DNA from 3 places in the Pokkaliibacter sp. CJK22405 genome. Region 2 is predicted to be linked to each of the others. Evidence: predicted binding sites of a transcription regulator. Region 2 holds the regulator's gene; each other region holds the start of a gene.
What was found. Region 2 encodes FliA, which starts transcription of late flagellar genes. Its sites were predicted from a motif close to CTAAAGTTNNNNNNNNNNCNGCCGATA; they were not measured.
Positions count from the first base shown of each region.

Region 1: a site for FliA is predicted at 4,396-4,422, ahead of ACKC9G_RS01145 (DUF5610 domain-containing protein). Genes of this name have one in related genera too.
Region 3: a site for FliA is predicted at 2,831-2,857, ahead of ACKC9G_RS07150 (flagellar protein MotY). Genes of this name have one in related genera too.

Region 1 is NZ_JBKKHQ010000001.1:229,252-236,649, reverse strand. It holds gene ptsP (phosphoenolpyruvate--protein phosphotransferase) at 1-815, shown strand, start outside; gene pfkB (1-phosphofructokinase) at 808-1,776, shown strand; gene ACKC9G_RS01150 (PTS fructose-like transporter subunit IIB) at 1,773-3,560, shown strand; gene ACKC9G_RS01145 (DUF5610 domain-containing protein) at 3,633-4,283, opposite strand; gene ACKC9G_RS01140 (DUF2946 domain-containing protein) at 4,621-5,007, shown strand; gene ACKC9G_RS01135 (PepSY-associated TM helix domain-containing protein) at 5,018-6,403, shown strand; gene dapA (4-hydroxy-tetrahydrodipicolinate synthase) at 6,467-7,339, opposite strand.
Region 2 is NZ_JBKKHQ010000008.1:68,689-76,086, reverse strand. It holds gene ACKC9G_RS04880 (chemotaxis protein CheW) at 1-1,215, opposite strand, end outside; gene ACKC9G_RS04875 (protein phosphatase CheZ) at 1,227-2,024, opposite strand; gene cheY (chemotaxis response regulator CheY) at 2,040-2,432, opposite strand; gene ACKC9G_RS04865 (RNA polymerase sigma factor FliA) at 2,515-3,234, opposite strand; gene flhF (flagellar biosynthesis protein FlhF) at 3,363-4,952, opposite strand; gene flhA (flagellar biosynthesis protein FlhA) at 5,033-7,141, opposite strand; gene flhB (flagellar biosynthesis protein FlhB) at 7,247-7,398, opposite strand, start outside.
Region 3 is NZ_JBKKHQ010000011.1:30,102-37,499, forward strand. It holds gene ACKC9G_RS07135 (YdbL family protein) at 1-7, shown strand, start outside; gene ACKC9G_RS07140 (MFS transporter) at 48-1,259, shown strand; gene gloA (lactoylglutathione lyase) at 1,348-1,755, opposite strand; gene ACKC9G_RS07150 (flagellar protein MotY) at 1,832-2,770, opposite strand; gene rnt (ribonuclease T) at 2,961-3,569, shown strand; gene ACKC9G_RS07160 (peroxiredoxin) at 3,664-4,266, opposite strand; gene grxD (Grx4 family monothiol glutaredoxin) at 4,353-4,679, opposite strand; gene argF (ornithine carbamoyltransferase) at 5,056-5,958, shown strand; gene ACKC9G_RS07175 (LysR family transcriptional regulator) at 6,095-7,021, shown strand; gene ACKC9G_RS07180 (hypothetical protein) at 7,062-7,398, opposite strand, start outside.

The sequences.
Region 1 (7,398 bases), on a different contig from region 2:
AGTTTATTTACATGGACTATCCGCAGGAGCCGGATGTAAGCCAGCAGGAAGCCGAGTATGCGCGGGTGCTGGATGGACTGAATGGCCGTCCGCTCATTGTCCGCACGCTGGATGTCGGCGGTGATAAGCCCTTGCCTTACATGCCGATTGCCCGCGAGGAAAACCCGTTCCTCGGTATTCGTGGTGTGCGCCTGTCACTGCGCTATCCCGATACGCTGCGCCGTCAGCTGCGCGCGCTGCTGTCTGCCGCTAAAGGACGTGATCTTCGCATCATGTTCCCGATGGTGACGGACATTACCGAATGGCGTGAAATTCGCGCCCTGTTCAATGACGTTGCCAGCGAGTTTGGTAACCCGGACATCAAGCTCGGCATCATGATCGAGGTGCCATCGGCGGCGATGATGGCCGATGTGTTCGCCAAGGAAGTCGATTTCTTCAGTATCGGCACCAATGACCTGACCCAATATGCGCTGGCGATTGATCGCGGCCATCCGCTGTTGTCGCGTCAGGCCGATGCCCTGCATCCGGCGGTGCTGCGCCTTATCGACACCACCGTTGCCGCCGCCGAAGCCAATGGTATCTGGGTGGGCGTTTGTGGTGAGCTGGCCAGTGACCCGCTTGGCGCCAGCATTCTGGTGGGCCTCGGTGTGAAAGAGTTGTCCATGTCGGCACGGGCGATTGCGCGGGTTAAAGCCCAGCTTCGCAAAATGAGCCTGACCGATGCGCAGGCACTGGCACAGCAAGCGCTTAAATCCGAAAGTGCCGAAGCCGTGCGCGAGCTTTCACCCGATTTTCGGGGACGCGCTCATGACTAGCCCAAACAAACCTATTACGACACTGACACTGAACCCCGCACTGGATTTAACCGTCCAGCTCGGTGAGTTGCAGCCTGGTGAAGTGAACCTCGCGCACGATGGCAATCTGCGTCCGGCGGGCAAAGGTATTAACGTTGCAATGGTGCTGTCTGATCTGGGCAATCAGGTCACGGTCAGTGGCATTCTCGGTCAGGAAAATCGCGCGGCTTTTGATGAACTGTTTCATGAACGCGGCTTTGATAATCGCTTTATTTATGAAGCGGGCAGCACCCGGGTGAACGTCAAACTCTCGGAAACGGGTGGCCGCGTCACCGACATTAATCTGCCCGGCATCATCGTCAGTGATGACACCAAAGCGGCACTCAATCAGCAGCTGGAAGCGCTGGAAGCAGGCTCGGATGTGTTCGTTTTAAGTGGCAGTTTGCCGCGAGGGCTGGCCGCGGATACCTATCACCATCTGATCAATACATTACATCAGGCCGGAAAGCGCGTGGTGCTGGATACCAGCGGCAAGGCGCTGATGGCAGCGGTATCTGCCGCGCCGTGGCTCATCAAACCCAATGTGGAAGAGCTGGAACAGTGGGCAGGACGTGAACTGCCTGAGCAGCAGGATCAGGAACAGGCCGTGCGGGAAATGCTCAAACAGGGCATTACCCATGTGGTGCTGAGTGATGGTGAAAAGGGCGTGCGCTGGTATTCCCGCGAGGGCGCCTGGCAGGCCATTTCGCCGAAAATTGATGTCGTCAGTACCGTCGGTGCGGGCGACAGTCTGGTAGCCGGTTTGACCCATGGGCTCGTCGCCCGGCAGGCCATTCCGGAGGTGCTGCGTCTGGCAACCGCCGTGGCAGCATTGGCAGTAAATCAGGTGGGCGTCGGTGTCTCTGACCCCGACCGACTCGAGCAATTACAACAACAAGTATCAGTAACCCCACTGATGTTTTCCCTTGAGGAGAGCGTATGAATTCCCTATTGATTGTCACCCAATGCCCAAGCGGCATGACGACCAGCCACATGGCTGCCACCGCATTACAACGCGCGGCGGCGGCGCTGAATCTTGAAGTGGCGCTGGAGGTGCATTCCTCCGTGCAGCCTCATCAGCCGTTCAGTTCTTCACAAATTGCCTCTGCCGATGCGGTGATTATCGCCGCCGACGGCAAGGTGGATGTGTCGCGCTTCGCGGGCAAGCCGGTGTATCGCGGCAGTATCAGTGAAGTGATGAGCTCGCCGATCGAATGGCTGCAGAAGGCCATGTCTCAGGCGAGCGTGCAGAGCGGTCAGGCAGCTCCCGTCAGCGCTCCGGTATCAGCGGCGGCCCCTGCGATTGCAGCCTCTGGCGCATCGAAGAAAATCGTCGCGGTGACAGCCTGCCCAACGGGGGTCGCCCATACCTTTATGGCGGCCGAAGCGCTGGAAGCGGCTGGCCGTAAAGCTGGCCACCAGATTAAAGTCGAAACCCGTGGTAGCGTCGGCAGTGGCAACAAGCTCACCGAGAGTGATATTGCCTCGGCCGATCTGGTGATTCTCGCGGTCGATATCGAAGTCGACGGCGCCGAGTTTGCCGGTAAGCCGATCTATCGCACCAGCACCGGCAATGCCCTGAAAAAGTCCGATGAGGTTATCCGTCTGGCATTAAGTGAAGCCAGTGTAGAGCAGGGCGCTTCTGCTTCCGGTGCCACTTCTGCCGATGGCGAAGTGAAAAAAGTCTTTAAGAAAGAAAAAACCGGTGCCTACAAGCACTTGATGACCGGCGTGTCCTTCATGCTGCCGATGGTCGTCGCCGGTGGTTTGATCATCGCGCTGTCGTTTGTCTTCGGTATCGAGGCTTTCAAGGTCGAAGGTACGCTGGCAGCGGCGCTAATGAAAATCGGTGGTGGCTCGGCCTTCGCCCTGATGATTCCGGTATTGGCAGGTTATATCGCTTACTCCATCGCTGATCGCCCCGGTATCGCGCCCGGCATGGTCGGCGGTATGCTCGCCAGCAGCATTGGTGCGGGTTTCCTTGGTGGTATCGTCGCGGGTTTTATTGCCGGTTACGCCGCTAAGTTCCTGGTGGATAACGTCAAGTTACCGAAGAATCTTGAAGCCCTGAAGCCTATTCTGATCATCCCGCTGATTGCCACCCTGGTGACCGGCCTGATCATGATCTACGTGATCGGCGGCCCTGTGGCCTCGGTGATGGCGGCGATGACCGAATTCCTGAAGAGCATGGGTTCCACCAACGCAGTACTGCTGGGCGTGATTATCGGCGCCATGATGTGCTTTGACCTGGGTGGCCCGGTTAATAAAGCGGCGTACACCTTCGGTGTTGGTCTTCTGGCAAGCCAAACCTATGCGCCGATGGCGGCGGTTATGGCATCCGGCATGGTGCCTGCCATCGGCATGGGCATCGCGACTTTCCTGGCGAAGAACCGTTTCACTGCTCAGGAGCAGGAAGCCGGTAAAGCGTCTTTCGTGCTGGGTCTGTGCTTTATCTCTGAAGGGGCGATTCCGTTTGCCGCTCGTGATCCGCTGCGCGTCATTCCTTGCTGTATGGTCGGCGGCGCGGTGACAGGTGCACTGTCCATGCTGGTCAATGCCGAGCTGATGGCGCCTCACGGCGGTATCTTCGTACTGTTTATTCCGAATGCCATTACCCATGTTGGCCTGTATATCGGCACCATCGTGATTGGCTCGCTGATCACAGGCGTCGGCTACATGCTGCTCAAGCAAGCGGCAGCCAACAAAGCGGAAGCAGCCACTGCCTGATTCCGTCACTCAATGAAAAAAGCCCGGGCTTAGTAATAAGCGCCGGGCTTTTTTGTGGCAGAAATACCGTGATTAGTCGTCAGAAGAGCTGGTATCGCCGGAGTCACTGTCTTTGGAATAACTATCGATAAAGTCCTGTAGGCCTTTCTGAACTAAATCGTAGGTAGAGTCGATATTGCTGGAGACATCACCTTCGAGTTTCCCCATCTTGTCGAGCACATCCTTGGCATCTGAAAAGCCCTTATCAATACCGCCCCCAATCAGATCGACAAAATCAGTGAGCGCCGTATCCAGATCTTTCTCCGGATGGTTCTTCATATAACTTTCGAAGAAACTGGTACCGAAGCTGACAATACGCTTGGCGGTATTTTCAGGTGACCAGTAATCATCCTGCTGGCTGGTCTGATAAGGATTGGTCGCACTGGTGCCTGTAGTGGATGACGTCTCTGAGGAACTGTCATCAGTACTGGTGCTATCGCCATCAACCGCTTCGCTGATACGGTCCATCACCGTTTTAAAAGCGAGTTCAAGTGCGCCGGAGCTGTTACCGACAGAGCCGGTATAGACTGACTCCATCAGCTTACGATTAATCTGGTTCTGGTTGTCTTCCATGCTGGTGATACCGTTAATGCCACCAGACTCTTTCTCCGCCTGCTTGGTTTTTGCCGTTGTGGAGGCCTGGCTCGGCAGGCTCGCGGTGTCCTGATAATTGCTGATTTTCATAGAGTCCCTACCTTATTGGTACATGGTGAGTTTCAGGCCATTGACGTGTTAGGAGCACGCTTGCCTGATCACGACCCCGACTGCCTCAAGCCGGTATACGCCTCAATCTGCTTATCGGCCAAACTCTGCAAAGATTGAACAAAAATTAAGCATTATTTTGTTCGTTGCCTGTCGCCGATTTCATTGTCTTAGTTACCTATGGTGACGCCAACCCGATGTGGCCACTCATGTGCTGCAAGAAGTCATGCATTGGTGGAGCAGGGTGCGCTGATATGTCGCAGGGCTCGCTGTGGAATGGCTGCTATGATGCCTGCGCTTGCCATTGACCGGTTACCGAATGCCTCCCGTTTCTCTGCAAAAACAGTCTCGTTCATTCGCTTTTGTTGCGCTACTGGCAATGATGCTGCTCTACGCCATGCCCGTCATAAGTCAGTTGATGAAACCCGGTATGACGATGCACTGTCATGCAGACACAGAAAGCCTGAGCACTCATGACCACAAGGCAAACTCCCTTGATGCGTGCGGTTATTGCACGCTGCTTGGTCATTTGACGGCAGATTTGCCACCACTCTGGTCAGGCATCGCCACGGATTGCCCTTCATCCAGCGTGGCAATCTCAGTCATCAAGGCTATAGCACCTCACAGAAGCTTTCTTTACACCGCTCGCGGGCCACCTGTAGTGAACGCCGTTAACAAAAACCACAGAGTCACTTCTTTTACCTGAGAGCCACACTATGTCAGCCACGCCTGCAACACCGCGCGCCCACTGGATGGGATTATTAGCGCGACTTCATTTTTATATTGGTCTGTTTATTGGTCCTTTTCTGTTTATCGCCGCGTTAACTGGCACCCTTTACGTTCTGACACCACAGATAGAAAACTGGTGGTACAGCGATGCGCTGACTACAACATCTGTGGGTGAGCCTCAACCGATAGCGGCACAGATAGAAGCCGCGCAAAAAGTGGTCGGGTCGAATGCCAGCCTTTTTGCCGTCCGTCCGGGTCTCAACCCCGGGTCCACGTCCCGGGTCATGTACAGCGAAGCGGGGCTTGGCAGTTCTGAATCGCGCGCGATTTTCATTGATCCGGTCACACTGGCAGTGAAAGGCGATATGACGGTATACGGCACCAGTGGCGTATTACCACTTCGTACCACCCTGGATTACCTTCATCGCAATCTGCTGCTGGGAGATATTGGCCGAAACTACAGTGAGCTTGCCGCCTCGTGGATGTGGATTGCAGCATTGGCAGGTATCGGGCTGTGGCTACAGCAGCGCCGGAAACTGGCCAAAGCGAAAGGCTCAAAGAATGAGGGACTGAAACGCCAGCGCAATCACAGCTTGATGGGGCTTTGGATTGCCCTGGGTTTGCTATTCTTCTCCGCGACGGGGCTAACATGGTCAAAATGGGCGGGTGACCGAATTGATTCCCTGCGTACCGAGCTTAATTGGGTGACGCCTTCGGTATCGCGCAATCTTCAAACCAGTGCGTGTAACACCCCTGTCGCGGCGCATCATGATCACAACGCCATGCAGATTGCTAATCCGGTTGAGCCTTTTTCAGTCGCGCCGGATGCGTTTGATGGCATTCTGACGATAGCCAGAAAAGGTGGCATTGACGCTAATCTGCTGGAGATCAGGCCTCCTCATAAAGCCGACCAGGCATGGCTGGTTCGGGAAGTGGACCGTTCATGGCCGACGCAGGTCGATACCGTCGCGATTGATGGCGCAACCGGGCACATTACCAGCCGAGCGGACTTTGCCACATTCCCGCTGATTGCCAAGCTGATTCGATGGGGAATTGATGCCCACATGGGCGTGTTATTTGGTCTGCCCAATCAGCTGATTCTGGCGGCCTTCGGTATTACGATGATGCTGCTGATCATCACCGGTTACCGTTTGTGGTGGAAGCGACGCCCACCTGCAGGCGCCCCACTCAAGACACTGTTGGAAAGCTGGCTAAAGCTTGGCTATTTAGGTCGTGCGTTGGTGCTGTTTATCGCCGGGATACTGGGCTGGTGTTTACCGGTCATGGGAGTCAGCCTGATTGGCTTTATCCTGATCGATATTGTCAGAACGTTGCTGGCAACTGCAGACCGGCGTGAAGTGCAACCGGGTTAAATGGATGAAAAGAAAAAACGACAGCCTTCTGCTGTCGTTTTTGTTTAGGCAATCAGAATAAGACTAGATAAGACCCAGTCCTGCCATGGCGGATTTGATCGCAGCTTTGGTGCTGTCCTGGAGTGCAACAACGGGTAGACGGCAATTGGCTTCGCACAGCCCAAGTAAGGATGCGGCGTATTTCGCTCCCGCTGGATTCGGTTCCATAAACAGGGATTTATGCAGAGGCACCAAAGTATCCTGCAGCGCACGAGCTTCAGTGAACTTGCCCTCCAGACACAGGGTATTGAGCTGAGAAATCAGTTTGGGGGCAACGTTGGCTGTGACTGAAATACAGCCCATTCCACCGCCAACGGCGTAGGCCACGCTGGCGATATCATCGCCGGACAGGTAGCTGAATTCCTTGGAAATGCGGGCGCGCTCACTCAAGACGCGAGTCACATCACCGGTGGCATCCTTGATGCCTACGATACGCGGCAGTTCAGCCAGACGAGCCACCGTGTCAACATCAAGACCCACAATTGTGCGGGGCGGAATGTTGTAAAGAATGATAGGCAGGGCGGTTTCGTCATGCACCTGGCGAAAGTGCTGGTACAGGCCTTCCTGATTGGGGCGGTTGTAGTAGCCGGCAACATGCAGGGTCGCATCAGCACCGGCTTGCTGGGCATGATGGGAGTATTTGATCGCTTCGATAGGGTTGTTACTGCCTGCGCCGGCAATGACCGGAATCTGGCCAGCGACTTCACTCACGGTGACTTCGATGACTCGCTTATGTTCTTCTTCACTGAGAGTCGGGGATTCGCCAGTCGTACCGACGGGCACCAGTCCGTGGCTGCCATTATCAATCTGATAGCGCACCAGTTTCTTGAGCGCCTTCACATCAAGCTCACCATTAGTGAAAGGCGTTACAAGTGCGGTAATCGATCCCGTGAACATAGTCTGTCCTCACAGCGTTAATTAAATGTCCAGCAATGCTGGGGTTATAGTCTAGTGGC
Region 2 (7,398 bases):
CACCATATTCATGATGTCATCAAGCCGCTTGGTATCAACACGCACAGTCGTTTCAGCAGCAGCTGCATTGGCGGGTGCGGCTTTATCTGCAGCTTTAGCAGCGACTGGTTCTGCGGCTGGCGCTGCTTTGGGAGGTTCTACCGGAGCTGGCGGCTTAGGTGGGGTAGCAGGCTTAGGCGTAGGCTTTTCCGTAGCTTTAGCTGATGGTGTTTCTGGCGCCTTGGTCACACCTGTTGGTTTTTGTGCTGCTGGAGCACTGACAGGTGCTTCATCCTGATGAGCAAAAGCCCCTTTGTTCTGAGCCTGAAGCTCATCCATCAGCCGCTCAAACTCATCGTCAGTAATCAGATCACCGTCATTCCCGGCACTCACTGGCGCGGGAGACTTTTTCTCTGGCTCTTTTGGCTTAGGAGGCTCTGCAGCCGCAGGAGCCGCTCCACCACCCTGCAACTGGTCTAACAGCGCCTCAAACTCTTCATCAGTGATGTCACCGTTAGGATCAGCATCACCCAGTAACTCCTGAGTTGTCGGCGTCCGAGTTGGCTCCGCGGCTGATGTATCGCCTGCACTCGGGCCACTTCCCGTACCATGAAGCTCATCCAGAAGATTCTCGAACTCATCATCGGTAATAAGATCATCATCGCCTGAGCTCTGCTCGGCAGCTAACGCAGATGCATCCTCAGACGAGATAGCCTGCAGCAGGTTTTCAAATTCATCATCAGAAATATCAGAAGTTTCCTCGACGACCTCATCTTCCTGAGCCGCGGCAAACTCCTCTTCAAGAGAAGCCAATGGAGGTTCGGCATTTGCAGCCTCCTGAGCGGTTTCAGGCTCGGCCAGACGGCCAAGCGCTTCCAGCAACTCAGGGGAGGCATGATCGGGTTCCTGACCATTTCGAACCTGATCAAACATGGCGTTCACGGTATCGAGCGACTGAAGCACGATATCCATGAGCTCAGAAGTGACGTGGCGTTTACCATTTCGTAGCACGTCAAAGACGTTTTCCGCCACATGACAGCAATCAACCAGAGCGGTTAGCTGTAAGAAACCAGCCCCACCCTTAACGGTATGAAAGCCGCGGAAAATAGCATTCAAAAGATCCTTGTCTTCAGGACGTTGCTCCAGGTCGACTAACTGCTCTGACAACAGCTCAAGAATTTCTCCGGCTTCTACCAGAAAATCCTGAAGGATCTCTTCATCCACTTCTAAGCTCATCTGGCCACTCCTCAGAACCCTAGGCTAGACAACAGGTCGTCAACTTCATCCTGGCCAGAAACCACATCCTGATTTCCACCGGGCAACTGCGGACCTTCACCTTTTATTTTTTGATCTTCTTTCTTAGATTGATCCTGCTGCTCGAAATCGTGCGTAATCCCGGAGATGAAATCGACCTGACTGGCCATACGAACCATATTTACCAGACTGGCTTCGACCTCTGTCACCATCGCAATAACGCGGCGAATCAGCTGACCTGTCAAATCCTGATAGCCTTGCGCCATCAAAATTTCAGTCAGGTGAGAGTGAAGCGAGCTCGATCCATCCTCAACGGTTTTCAGGAAATCAGAAGTGCGCATATAGAGCTCTTTGAATGCCTTGGCATCCATCTCCCGCTTGACCAGTTTTTCCCAGTCAGTGCGAAGAAGCTCAGCCTGATTACCCAGTTTTTCAGCTACCGGCATACTGACATCCACCATATCCATGGTTTTGTTCGCAGCAGTCGCTGTCAGCTCAATGACATAATTCAGTCTCTCGGAAGCGTCCTGAATGTTTTTGACATCGTCAGAACCTGCTACCAGAGCATTGTTCTCGAAGTCAGAGTGAAACGATTTGATGGATTCGTGAAGAGCACGAGTCAGGCGCCCTACTTCATGAAACAGCGCTTCGTTACGAGCTTCGCTCAAACGGTGAATCACACTGATGGCTCGACTGAAGTCACCTTGCTCCAGATGCCCCATGATCTCTTCACCACCCCGTAACAGGGTCTGCTCAAATCCTTGCAGATCCACTTTTTCTTCACCGGACATAACGGGGCACCTTATTTAGGAAGTCGCATCAATACGCTCAAAGATTTTCTCGATTTTTTCCTTCAGCACAGCTGCAGTAAAAGGCTTAACCACATAACCATTAACCCCAGCCTGAGCTGCAGCAATGATCTGCTCACGTTTAGCTTCTGCAGTCACCATGAGAACAGGCAAGCGCACCAATTTAGGATCAGCGCGCACAGCCTTTAGAAGATCTATTCCGGTCATCCCGGGCATATTCCAGTCGGTAACGAGGAAATCAATGCCTCCTGACTTCAATATGGGTAATGCAGTACTGCCGTCATCGGCCTCTACCGTATTGGTAAAGCCAAGATCACGCAGCAGGTTTTTGATGATCCGTCTCATTGTTGAAAAGTCATCGACAATGAGAATCTTCATATTTTTATCCAAGGCAACCTCCGTCATGCCCCAACGGCTGAGCCCAAAGCTCTCTTAAAAATTAGTTTATTCACAATTCTGCACAAGCTGAGTTTTATACCTGAAGCTGCCAACCTGACAACTTTGCGCGCAACCTGGCAGCCGCTTGGCTGTGAATCTGGCTGACACGCGACTCACTCACCCCCAGAACCGCACCAATTTCCTTGAGATTGAGCTCTTCGTCATAGTACAGCGATAACACTAAACGCTCCCTTTCGGGTAACAGTTCAATGGCTTTAGCCAGCGCACCGGCAAAAGCATCCCGCTGATGCTCCGCTTCGGGAGACTCTGAATCTCCAGCGATTTGCACGCCGGGACCATCCTCTTCCTGCTCGGTGATTTCTTCATAACTGAACAGCCGCGTTGACGAGCTGTCCTGAAGCATAGCGTAATATTCATCCAGCGAGACACCGAGTTCAGCCGCCACCTCATAATCTTTGGCGTCACGACCATAGGTTGACTCGATCTGCTGAATAACTTCGCTTACGCGTCGCGCATTTCGATGAACAGAGCGTGGAGACCAGTCTCCTTTACGCACTTCATCGATGATAGCCCCACGGATACGAATGCCAGCATAGGTTTCAAAACTGGCTCCCTTGCTCGCATCATATTTCCGCGAAGCCTCAATTAGGCCAATCATTCCTGCCTGAATAAGGTCCTCGACCAGAACACTTGATGGAAGTCTGGCTAGCAGGTGATGCGCTATTCGCTTAACCAAGGGCGCATAACGAGTCACCAGATCCTGGCTTGATGAAGGATACAACTGGTTATACATGAGATTCCTTATAACCACTTGGACAGTTTCAGGAAATACGAATTACGTTAACCAACGATGACACAAATTCACCTGAATACAGTTACAGGTCAATAGCAACCGTACTCAGGAGGCGCCAAACAGCGTCGTTATCCTGTCCTGCTGAATTCACCGACGGGACGCGCATTCACCGTCGCGGGAACCAGATTATCAATAGCATGTACTGCCCGGCTGATCAGGTTCCCCTGAGTTGCCAGAGAAAGATCATCGGGGACTTGCTGTCCATCTGTAATATAGGCAACTTTGAGCGCATGTTCGATGACAACACTCAAAACTTCACCAAGATTCACGGCTTCATCCACCTTGGTGATCACACTGCCCTCTAGACCAAGAGGGCGGTAGGACTGATACGCAGAGCGCAGCACCTGCGCCTGACTGGTACTTGGAAGTACCAGCAACTTACGAAGTTTCATACTGACCTGACTTAACTGGCGCAGCTGTTTGTCTCGATGCACATCCTGTGCGCTCATTCCGGCCGTATCCACCAGAACAAGATGCTTGTCACGCAGAGACTTGAGCGTCTCATTGAGCGTCTGACGCTCATCCACAACTCTGACAGGAACATCAAGAATATGTCCAAAGACACGCAGCTGCTCGTGAGCAGCAACGCGATAGCAATCTGTCGTAACCAGAGCCAAGCCAGCACTTCCGTGCTTTAGCACATACCTGGCTGCGAGTTTACCAATGGTGGTTGTCTTTCCACTACCCGTTGGCCCAACCAGTGCGAAGACCCCGCCACCGTCGACAACATCATTCTCGTATGTAGAGAGATGCCCAGCCAACTTAGCAAGCACAGCACGCCATGCCTGTTTAGGCTCAGAGACCTCATCACATACTTTAATGAGCTGACGCGAAAGAGCGACATTAAAGCCCATTTTATGCAGTCGTGTCTGAATCTGTATTTGCAGAGGCTTACTGCGCTCCGAAAAGCTTGCAGGCTTTTGACTAGCCTTCATCTGCTTTTCAAGCAGACCTTTTAACTGCTCGATCTCACCGCGCATTGAAGTTATGACATCAGATCGCTCGTTGAACACGGGCTCTGGCTGACGCACAGGTACTGAAGGAGGAAGATCAGGAATCTGCGACCAATGAACATCCTGCTGTCGGGATACAGGAGCAGTTGCCTTAGGCGGCTCGACAGGCTCACTTGGGGAAAGCCTGCCATGAGCAGTATAAGTATCACTCCCCTCTTCCTCATCCATCGACTGCGACATTGAGACGGGCTCAAAAGGAGGCTTAGATGGCATTGGGGAGGAGGCAGGAGCATCCGGCACTACGCGTAAATGATCACCATTCTGCTGGCGTTGGCGCTCTTTTCGCTCACTTTCAAGACGCTTTAACAGTGCTGCTACGGATTCTTTATCAAGACCTTTGCCTGATGTTGGAAGCCCTTCATGGATTTTTCCCTGACGAGCCTGTTGCTCATGCGCCCGCTGTCGAAGGGAGGCCGCCGAAGGTATAGATTCACTATACGCCGTGGGGGGTTTTGCCGGGGCCTGCGGCTCAGGCTGTAGCGGAGACTCTGACTTTTCAGGTGGCTCGTAATTGATTGCCACCATGATCTCAACGCCGCCTGCTACCCGCTTGTTCGACAAAATAACGGCATCAGGTCCGACTTCTTGCCGAACCTGTCGCATTGCCTGTCGCATATCGGGAGCAAAAAAGCGTTTGATTTTCAAAGCCTTCCCCCGAAATTTGTGCGTGCGGATAGTTTTCTCATTACGCCATTAAAACCCGATATTGAAAATCGTGCCAGCAATTAACCACCAACCGTCGCCACAATGGTAATTTGCTTGTTCTCAGGTATCTCTTGATAAGACAACACATGAATCACCTGGCTACCATAACGGACAAATTTTGCCATCAACATACGAAGCGGTGCCGCCACCAGAAGAATTGCCGGACGACCCTGCATTTCCTGATTTTGCGCCGCTTGCTGGAGTGACTGCTGCAGTCGCTCAGCCATACCAGGCTCAAGTATTAATCCGTCTTCCGTATTTTGCTGACTCTGCTGGTATGACTTAAGCAAAATCTGCTCCAGTTTCGGATCAAGCGTCATAACCGGCAGCTCAGGCTGAGTACCATTAATGTTTTGAATAATCAGTCGAGCAAGTGCTATACGTACTAAAGATGTCAGCTGACCCGGATCTTTCGTCCGAGCAGCCGCTTCCGTAAGGGCTTCCGCGATCGTTCGAATATCACGAACCGGCACCTGCTCACGCAAAAGATTTTGCAGCACCTTGAGAACAATACTAATAGATAGCAAACCCGGCACCAAGGATTCAACCAGCTTCGGTGCATTTTTCGCAAGATTATCAAGAAGATGCTGAACTTCCTCATGACCAATCAACTCAGCAGAGTGGTCATGCATTACCTGATTAAGATGCGTCGCGATCACGGTTGCCGGATCCACCACAGTGTAGCCCATGGTTTGAGCATGATCTTTCTGAGCAGGTTCAATCCACAACGCTTCCAATCCAAAGGCCGGATCACGGGTTTCAATTCCCCGCAGAGTACCGAATACCTGCCCCGGATTAATTGCCATTTCCTTATCTGGATAAATCTCTGCCTCACCGACCGTGACCCCCATCAGGACAATACGATACCCGCCAGGCATCAAATCAAGGTTGTCGCGAATATGAACAGAAGGCACAAGAAATCCCAGATCCTGTGAAAGCTTTTTTCGAATACCTTTGATTCGAGTAAGCAGTTGTCCACCCTGACTTTTATCCACAAGAGGAATAAGTCGATAGCCCACTTCCAAACCAATCATGTCCAACGGGCCGACATCATCCCAGCTCAGCTCACGCTGCTCAGTAGTCTCCGAAGGCGCCTGTTTCGGCTTCTGGGCCTCAAGCGCCTTGGCTTCCGCCTGCTGCTTACTGCGTTTATCCGCGATATAGGCCAGCGCTCCTGTTCCTGCCGCCAAGCCTAAGAATGAAACATGCGGCATTCCTGGCACCAGCCCCATAATGGCCATAATCCCCGCCGTCACCGCCAGCGCTTTAGGTGAAGCAAAGACCTGAGTACCAATCTGAACGCCCACATCTTCAGCCGCACTAACACGAGTCACGATGACAGCGGCCGCGGTGGAGAGCATCAAAGAAGGAATCTGGGCGACAAGGCCGTCACCGATGGTGAGAAGAGTATAAATCTGAACGGCATCACCAAAGGCCAGGCCATGCTGAATCATCCCGATAAGCAAACCACCAATGATATTGATAAACAGGATAAGAATACCGGCAACGGCATCACCACGAACAAACTTACTGGCACCGTCCATAGAGCCGTAGAACTCAGCTTCCTGAGTAATCTCTTTACGTCGGGCCTGCGCTTGCTCCTGATTAATAAGACCCGCGTTGAGATCCGCATCGATGGCCATCTGTTTACCAGGCATAGCATCCAGAACAAAGCGGGCGCTGACTTCCGAGATACGACCAGCACCTTTGGTAACGACCACGAAGTTAATAATCATCAGGATCGCGAAAACCACCAGACCAACTACGTAGTTACCACCGATCACGACCTCACCGAAGGCAGCAATAACCTTACCGGCCGCATCACCACCGTCATGACCGTAAAGCAGTACCACACGGGTCGAAGCCACGTTTAGCGCCAGTCGCAGTAACGTTGCGACAAGAAGCACAGTGGGGAAGACGCCAAAATCCAACGGCCGCAGCACGTAGATGCTGATCAGCAGAATGACCAGAGACAGCGCAATATTGAAGGTAAAGAAAACGTCGAGCAGAAACGGCGGCATGGGCAACGTCATCATTGCCAGCAACACCAGCAAGACGATAGGAACCCCTAATCCTCCTTGGCTGAAAGACCTCAGAGTCGATACTACTTGCGCGCGGTTTATAGCCATTAAGGAACAATGCCAGATGAGTGCACTGTTAGCATACGCAAAACACCTGATCTCGCAACCGCGAAGCCACCTCTACCTGTGTAACTTCCAAGGATTTTCAGACAGTTAGTCGTGTTGCAGTTCGGTAGGAATCTCGTAAGAGGAAGGCTCCAGCGGACGCGGCCCCTGACGACGTTTCCACGCACGCAGATGGGTTACATAGGCCAACACTTGCGCCACGGCAAAATACAACCCTGTTGGAATCTCCTGATCAAGCT
Region 3 (7,398 bases), on a different contig from region 2:
GAAATAACTCTTTCTGACGCGCACCTCTCGCCTGACAAGGACTTCTCATGAGTCGGCCCACTATCGTTACCCTGGTTATTTTCTGCGCGTACTTTATGTTGGGCCATGTCAGCCTGGTGTGGGGAGTGATCCTCCCCGCCATGTCGACAGAGCTGGCCATGAGCAAGGTATTTTCGGGCACCTTCTTCATGGTTTTCTCACTGGGAATGGTGGGTGGTGCTTTTCTCGGCGGAAAGTACATCACCCGCTTTCCGTTTCTGAGACTCTTCTCTGTACTTTCACTTATTTTGACCCTGCTTTTGAGCCTTATCTCAGTCGTCAATTCGGCGAACTGGTTATTGCTGGGTGGAGCACTGGCTGGCGTGTTTTCCTCCGTGATGTTTACCATCGGTCATACGCTGGTTGCGGCACTTCATGCCAAAAGGCGCGTTACGATGATGGGGCTGGGAGACTTCACCTTCAGTTTTGGCACCATGGTCGTTCCCGGACTCATAACCCTACTCTATGGACTGGACCTCGACTGGCGCTGGTCACTGCGAGTGATTGCCACCTTTCTCATTCTCCTGGCAATTGCCTCCTGGTGGGCGCAACAGTTCCTGCCAGACACGCTCATGGAAGGCAGTGGTGAGAGTGACGGTCAGCAAGGTGGTTTTATTGCTCTGCTTAAAATCCCACTCTTTCTTGCCATGGCAATGGCGATGCTTGGTTATGGAGCAATCGAGTGGGGTAACGGCAATTGGTTTGTGAGTTATGCCCAGGACGGACTGGGTTTTGATGGTGATACAGCTCGGCAGGCCTTTATGTATTTTACCGGCGGTATGGTGATAAGCCGACTAGGCTTCATCATCCTGTTACGTTGGGTCAATATCCGTCTGTTAATGACGTTGATGGCAATTCTGTGCGGCGTGGGTGGTTTTATGCTCAAGTTTTCCCAAAGCATCCACGGACTTGAGCTGGGTAATGGTTTATTAGGCCTGGGTCTTGGCGGACTGTTTCCCATGCTCCTGTCACAGGCGATGGGCGAAGCCCAGCACAAAGGTCCACTGCTCTCCGGGACCGCAGTCATTTCGGTTTCCTTCGGAGCTCAGGCTTTCTCCTTTCTTACCGGCTGGCTGGCACAGATGATTGGACTGGATAACGCTTTCTGGACCATGCCCGTTGGCGCCTTATGGCTGTGTGCAGCTGTCCTGACCTTCTGCTGGTTACTGGCACGCGCACGTCGTCAGCCCGAACCACTCATTAGCCCGACAGAAACCTGAAGACGTGATAACCACGCTCAAAATATCCAGGGATAAAAAAAGCCGCTCTTAAGAGCGGCTTTTTATTCAACTGCCTATGGCCAGGTGCTTAATTACCGAGGCCGCTACCAACACCCTTTTTCTCGATCAGCTCGATTTTGTAGCCATCGGGATCTTCAACAAAGGCAATCACTGTAGAGCCACCTTTTACAGGACCAGGCTCACGAGTCACTTTGCCACCCTGCTGTTTGATCTGCTCACAGGTGCCGTAAATATCGTCAGCCTCGATCGCAATGTGACCATAGGCGTTGCCAAGATCATAGGAGTCCACACCCCAGTTATAGGTCAACTCAATCACCGCGGTTTCGCTTTCGGGACCATAACCAAGAAAAGCCAGGGTGTATTTGTACTCGGCATTCTCTGACTCACGGATCAGATGCATACCCAGTACATTGGTGTAGAAGTCGATTGAGCGCTGCAGATTACCAACTCGCAGCATCGTATGCAGAATGCGCATCCTTGTTTCCTGTGTTGTCGATAGGGTTAACGATCCAACATAGGTAGGGGCACACCCGAAGAATTACAAGACAGTTTTATTGGGTCTGCGTCGCATCTTCCTCAGGAAACTCGCCATTACTGGAGTTGGCTTCCCGATCAAGACGAATCGTCACACGACGGTTACGGGCACGATGATCTGCAGTTTTATTATCCACGACCGGATAACGTTCGCCGTGGAATCGGGTAATTACCATACTTTCGGGAATCCCCTTCTTGACCAGATAGTCGCTCACGGCCTGAGCACGTTTTTTGGAGAGATCACGGTTCAGTAATCGGCGCCCTTGTGCATCAGCATGACCATCCACGTAAATCGACAGCACCGACTTATCGACGCTGATATAACGAGCAATCATGTCCAGACGATCTTTAGCATCATCCGACATATCCGTACCATCGGAGTTAAACAAAATGGCGGTACGTGCAATCTGACGGAAATTGACAGGGAGCAAACCTGCAATACAGGTTTGGTAGCGATTATAGGCATCCTGGAAATTGACCGAGGATACCTGTACACGCAAACTGTCCTGACTCTGGGAGAAAGAACGGGCATTGAAGGTCGGAAACTTACCCTGATGCAAAGATGCCAACATAATGCTGGCCTCTTTCGAATCTACTTTGACCCGCTTCTTACCTTCATCCAGGTTAACTAGTCCAATGCGGGTATTGCTAAATCCTGGTAGCCAGGCTGGCGACTCGGCCTGCAACACAGCCTGACCACTAAGCAATTCACGCTGGCTGGCCTCCAGATAGAAAAGCACTGACTCACCGGCTTCGCGCTCAAAGGTTGCGGTACCGAACGCAGGAATAGTCTGACTGAGTTTACAGGTAAAGGGAGAGGCTTCTAAATTCCAGGCCGTATTTTCCAGACCTGCAGAGAAAGTAACAGCGTGGCTCTGACTGGCGAAAAACGCCAACCCAAGCAGTAAGCATGAGCGTTTAGCCCACATTGCCGGATTGTTCGTCAGAGTTTTCATGCTTAAAACCACCTCACCTGGGCTTATTCTCATCAGCCAGCGTTGCTGCTGCCATTTAGTTATCGGCGACCTGATAAAAAACTTAACCAACGGTGTCGCTATTTGTTTGACTATCGGGGACTTGCTAGAATGCCTTCGCGCGCAATTGTTTCTAAGAAAAGGTACTAATGTGACCACTCCTGATGCTTTGATGGCAAACCGTTTCCGCGGCTATCTGCCTGTCGTTATTGATGTAGAGACCGCAGGCTTCAACCACAACACGGATGCGTTGCTAGAAATCTCAGCAGTAGTCATCGGCATGGACGAACAAGGCTGGCTCTATCCGATGGAAGCCGTCGAGTGCCACGTTAATCCTTTCGAAGGCGCTAACCTTGAACAAAGCGCCCTGGAGTTTACGGGAATCAACCCGAATGATCCTGATCGTATCGCAATGGCGATCAATGAGGTCGAAGCGCTGGACAGCATTTTTAAGCCCGTACGTAAGTCGATCAAGTCCTATGGCTGCAAAAGAGCTATTCTTGTCGGACATAATGCTTCTTTCGACCTGAATTTCCTGAATGCAGCCGTGGCTCGCTGCGATCACAAGCGTAACCCTTTCCATCCTTTCTCGAGTTTTGATACAGCAACGCTGGCAGGCCTTGCCTATGGTCAGACCGTTCTGGCCAAAGCCTGTGAAGCTGCATCAATTGATTTTGATGGGCGCGCCGCCCACAGTGCCCGCTACGACGCTGAAAAAACTGCCGAGCTTTTCTGCAGCATTGTGAATCAGTGGCGAACACTGGGTGGCTGGAATCTTTAAATAAAGTCTCGCTGAGAACAGAGCCCGCTCAGAACATCCTACAAAAACAAAAAAGCCCGGTATTAACCGGGCTTTTTTCGTCTTACGCCGAGAATTAAAGCTTGTCAGCGTTACCAGACAGGTAGCTTGCCACGCCTTCAGGGCTGGCCTGCATGCCTGCATCACCTTTCTTCCAGTTAGCTGGGCATACTTCGCCATGCTCTTCGTGGAACTGCAGAGCGTCAACCAGACGCAGCAGCTCTTCCATGTTGCGACCCAGAGGCAGGTCGTTAACGATCTGGGAGCGAACAACACCGTCCTTGTCGATCAGGAACGCACCACGGAAAGCAACACCATCAGCAGCTTCAACGTCGTAGGCACGGCAGATTTCGTGCTTGGTGTCAGCAACCAGCGTGTATTTCACCTGGCCAATGCCGCCTTTGTCGACGGGAGTATTACGCCATGCATTATGGGTAAACTGTGAATCGATAGAAACACCGATGACTTCAACACCACGCTCTGCAAACGCATCAGTACGATGGTCCAGTGCGATCAGCTCGGAAGGGCAAACGAAGGTGAAGTCCAGTGGATAGAAAAATACCAGACCATACTTACCTTTGATCGTTTCTTTCAGATTGAAAGTATCAACGATCTGACCATCACCCAGTACCGCTGCTGCAGTAAAGTCAGGGGCTTGTTTTCCAACGAGTACGCTCATGGTTCCGTTTCTCCATTACATGACAATACCCAGCAGTTCCAAACCACTGGGGGCAACAAATCCGGCGCCCTTAAGCACCGGTATCATCAAGCTTCTTTGGTCGCTGCAGCGCCGTCGAGCAGGCCCTGAAGCTCACCGCTCTGGGCCATTTCAGTCACGATATCACAACCACCAACCAGCTCACCTTTCACCCACAGTTGGGGGAAAGTCGGCCAGTTCGCGTATTTTGGCAGTTCAGAGCGAATTTCCGGATGCTCCAGAATATTCACGTAAGCGAATTTATGTCCGCAAGACATAACCGCTTCAACAGTGCGTGATGAGAAGCCGCACTGTGGGAACTGTGGCGTGCCTTTCATATAGAGAAGGATATCGTTCTCAGAAATCTGGTTTTTGATTGCCTCAATAACTTCCATGGTGACTACTCACTGCAAAATTGTGTGGGCGAAGTATAACAAGGCCGCTTTGCCTCGTCAGGCTTCATAAAATCTGTTTGTGGTGACGAATATCGGGGCGGGTAAGCGCTTTTCCAAGCATCCCTCTGCATGAGATCAATCTTAAGACTCATAACCTATTGATTAATCATGGAAGGCATGAGAAAACTACTCTTTCGGTTTTTTCACACCTCAGTGAAAAATGCTGAAACACGGGCAGTTTAACGCTTAAAAAGCTGCTTACAGGTTAAGACATGCCACTCCCGGCATGAATACACATCACTTACCGACATGAAGATACTGCCTTAATACTCAGGCGGACACCTGATTGGCCGTATACGGACTGTAAAGAGATATCATGAACATTCGCCATTTTCTGACCCTCAAGGATCTTTCTCCCCAAGAGCTGAAACAGCTTATCGCCCGTGCACAAGAACTCAAAGCCATGCACCGTCGACGAGAGATCTACGAGCCACTCAAAAATCGCGTTCTGGGCATGATTTTCGAAAAATCCTCCACCCGGACACGCGTTTCCTTTGAGGCAGGCATGATCCAGTTTGGTGGCGGTGCGATTTTTCTTTCACCGCGAGATACTCAACTGGGACGCGGCGAGCCTATCGAAGACACCTCACGTGTACTTTCAGGTATGGTCGATGCGGTCATGATCCGTACCTTTGACCATGCCGCTGTGGAGCGCTTTGCCGAGTACTCCTCTATTCCGGTAATCAATGGCCTGACGGATGATCACCATCCCTGCCAGTTGCTGGCAGATATGCAGACTTACGCTGAACTGCGCGGCGATATTCAGGGCAAGATTGCCTGCTGGGTAGGCGATGGTAACAACATGTGCCATTCCTATATTGAAGCAGCTGAGCTGTTGGACTTTACCCTGCACATTGCCTGTCCTGAAGGTTATGAGCCCAGTGCCGAGTTACTGGCTCAGGCTGGCGATCGCGTCAAAGTCTTTTATGATGCCAAGGCAGCCGTTGCTGGCTCACATCTGGTGAGCACTGACGTCTGGGCCTCCATGGGTCAGGAAGAAGAGGCACGACAACGCAAAGCGGCTTTTGCTGCCTTCCAGGTCACCCCTGCCCTGATGGATCTGGCTGATAAAGACGCTCTGTTCCTTCACTGTCTGCCTGCACATCGTGGTGAAGAAATCAGTGAAGACATGATTGATGACCCACGTGCAGATGTCTTCGTTCAGGCCGCTAATCGTCTGCATGCCCAGAAAGCCTTGCTTGAGTTTCTCCTCACCTGATTAGACCCCCACAGGAGGCATCTATTGGTGCCTCCTTTTCTGCTTAGCCTCCACTTCTCTAATTGCATGCTATGCTTTCACAATGACCGGTCTGATTCTTTTGGCCACCATGTCACAGTGAGAAGCAGAGAGTCTTATGATTGAACTTCGCCATCTTCGTACTCTGGTTGCCTTGCGAGAAACCGGCAGTCTCGTAGAAGCGGCCGAACGAGTCCATCTGACCCAGTCCGCTCTGTCACACCAAATCAAAGATCTGGAAGACCGGCTCAACTGTTCACTTTTTATTCGAAAAACCAAGCCTCTTATCTTCACCAGTGCCGGACAGCGCTTGCTAACGCTCGCTGATGAGATTCTGCCAATGGCACGCAATGCCGAGAGAGATATTGCAAGGCTGGCTGGTGGAGAAACGGGGCGCCTTCATATTGCCATTGAATGTCATAGCTGCTTTCAATGGCTAATGCCCACGATCGACCAGTACCGTGACAACTGGCCGGAAGTTGAACTCGACCTTTCCAGTGGTTTTAACTTTAGCCCCCTTCCCGCTCTTACTCGTGGAGAGCTGGATATGGTGATCACTTCAGATCCTGTCACTACTCCAAATCTGGCCTACATTCCGCTTTTTACTTATGAAGCCATGCTGGTGATGGGCAAGCGTCATCTGCTTGCACGCAAGAGCTATATCGAACCTCAGGACCTGGAAGCGGAAACCTTGATTTGCTATCCGGTAGATAAAGACAGGCTTGATATATTTTCGCGCTTTCTGGACCCGGCAGATATTGAACCGGTCGCTGTGCGTCAGGCCGAACTTACACTGATGATGATTCAGCTTGTGGCGAGTGGCCGCGGTGTATGCTCTCTGCCTAACTGGGCGGTGACAGAATATCTTGAAAGGGATTATGTGATCGCGCGCCCTCTTGGCAACAAGGGCCTATGGGCAACACTGTATGCAGCGGTTCGTGAAGAGCAAAAAGATGCTGAATATATTCAGGACTTTGTGCGATCGGCGCAGGAGTTTTCCTTTAAAAATCTGCAAGGCGTCAGGCCGTCCGAGCATGCCAGATGATAGCTTCGACAATGCTCATCGCCCCACATGCAACAGCGAATTAGCGGACAATAAATGTTTGTACTTGGCTGGTAGAAGTGGGTGTATAGAAAAAGCGGATACCTGATCCCTTAAGCTTCCAAAGATAGCTATATTCGCCGTTGAGTCCCTGACTCGACTCATCATAAGGGCCATACCGCTCCTCAATAAGCTTTAATAGACTCTCCTTGGTCGTCACTCCCGGATTGAAGTTATAGAGAATCTCTACCACACGCTCATCTTCATCAAAGATGACACGACAGTTTTCGACATCCGGATAAATCGACTTGATGTCATAAATATCAGCATCGGTGCGCTTATAAAGACGACGTCCACCGGCACGATAGATTGCCTGATAG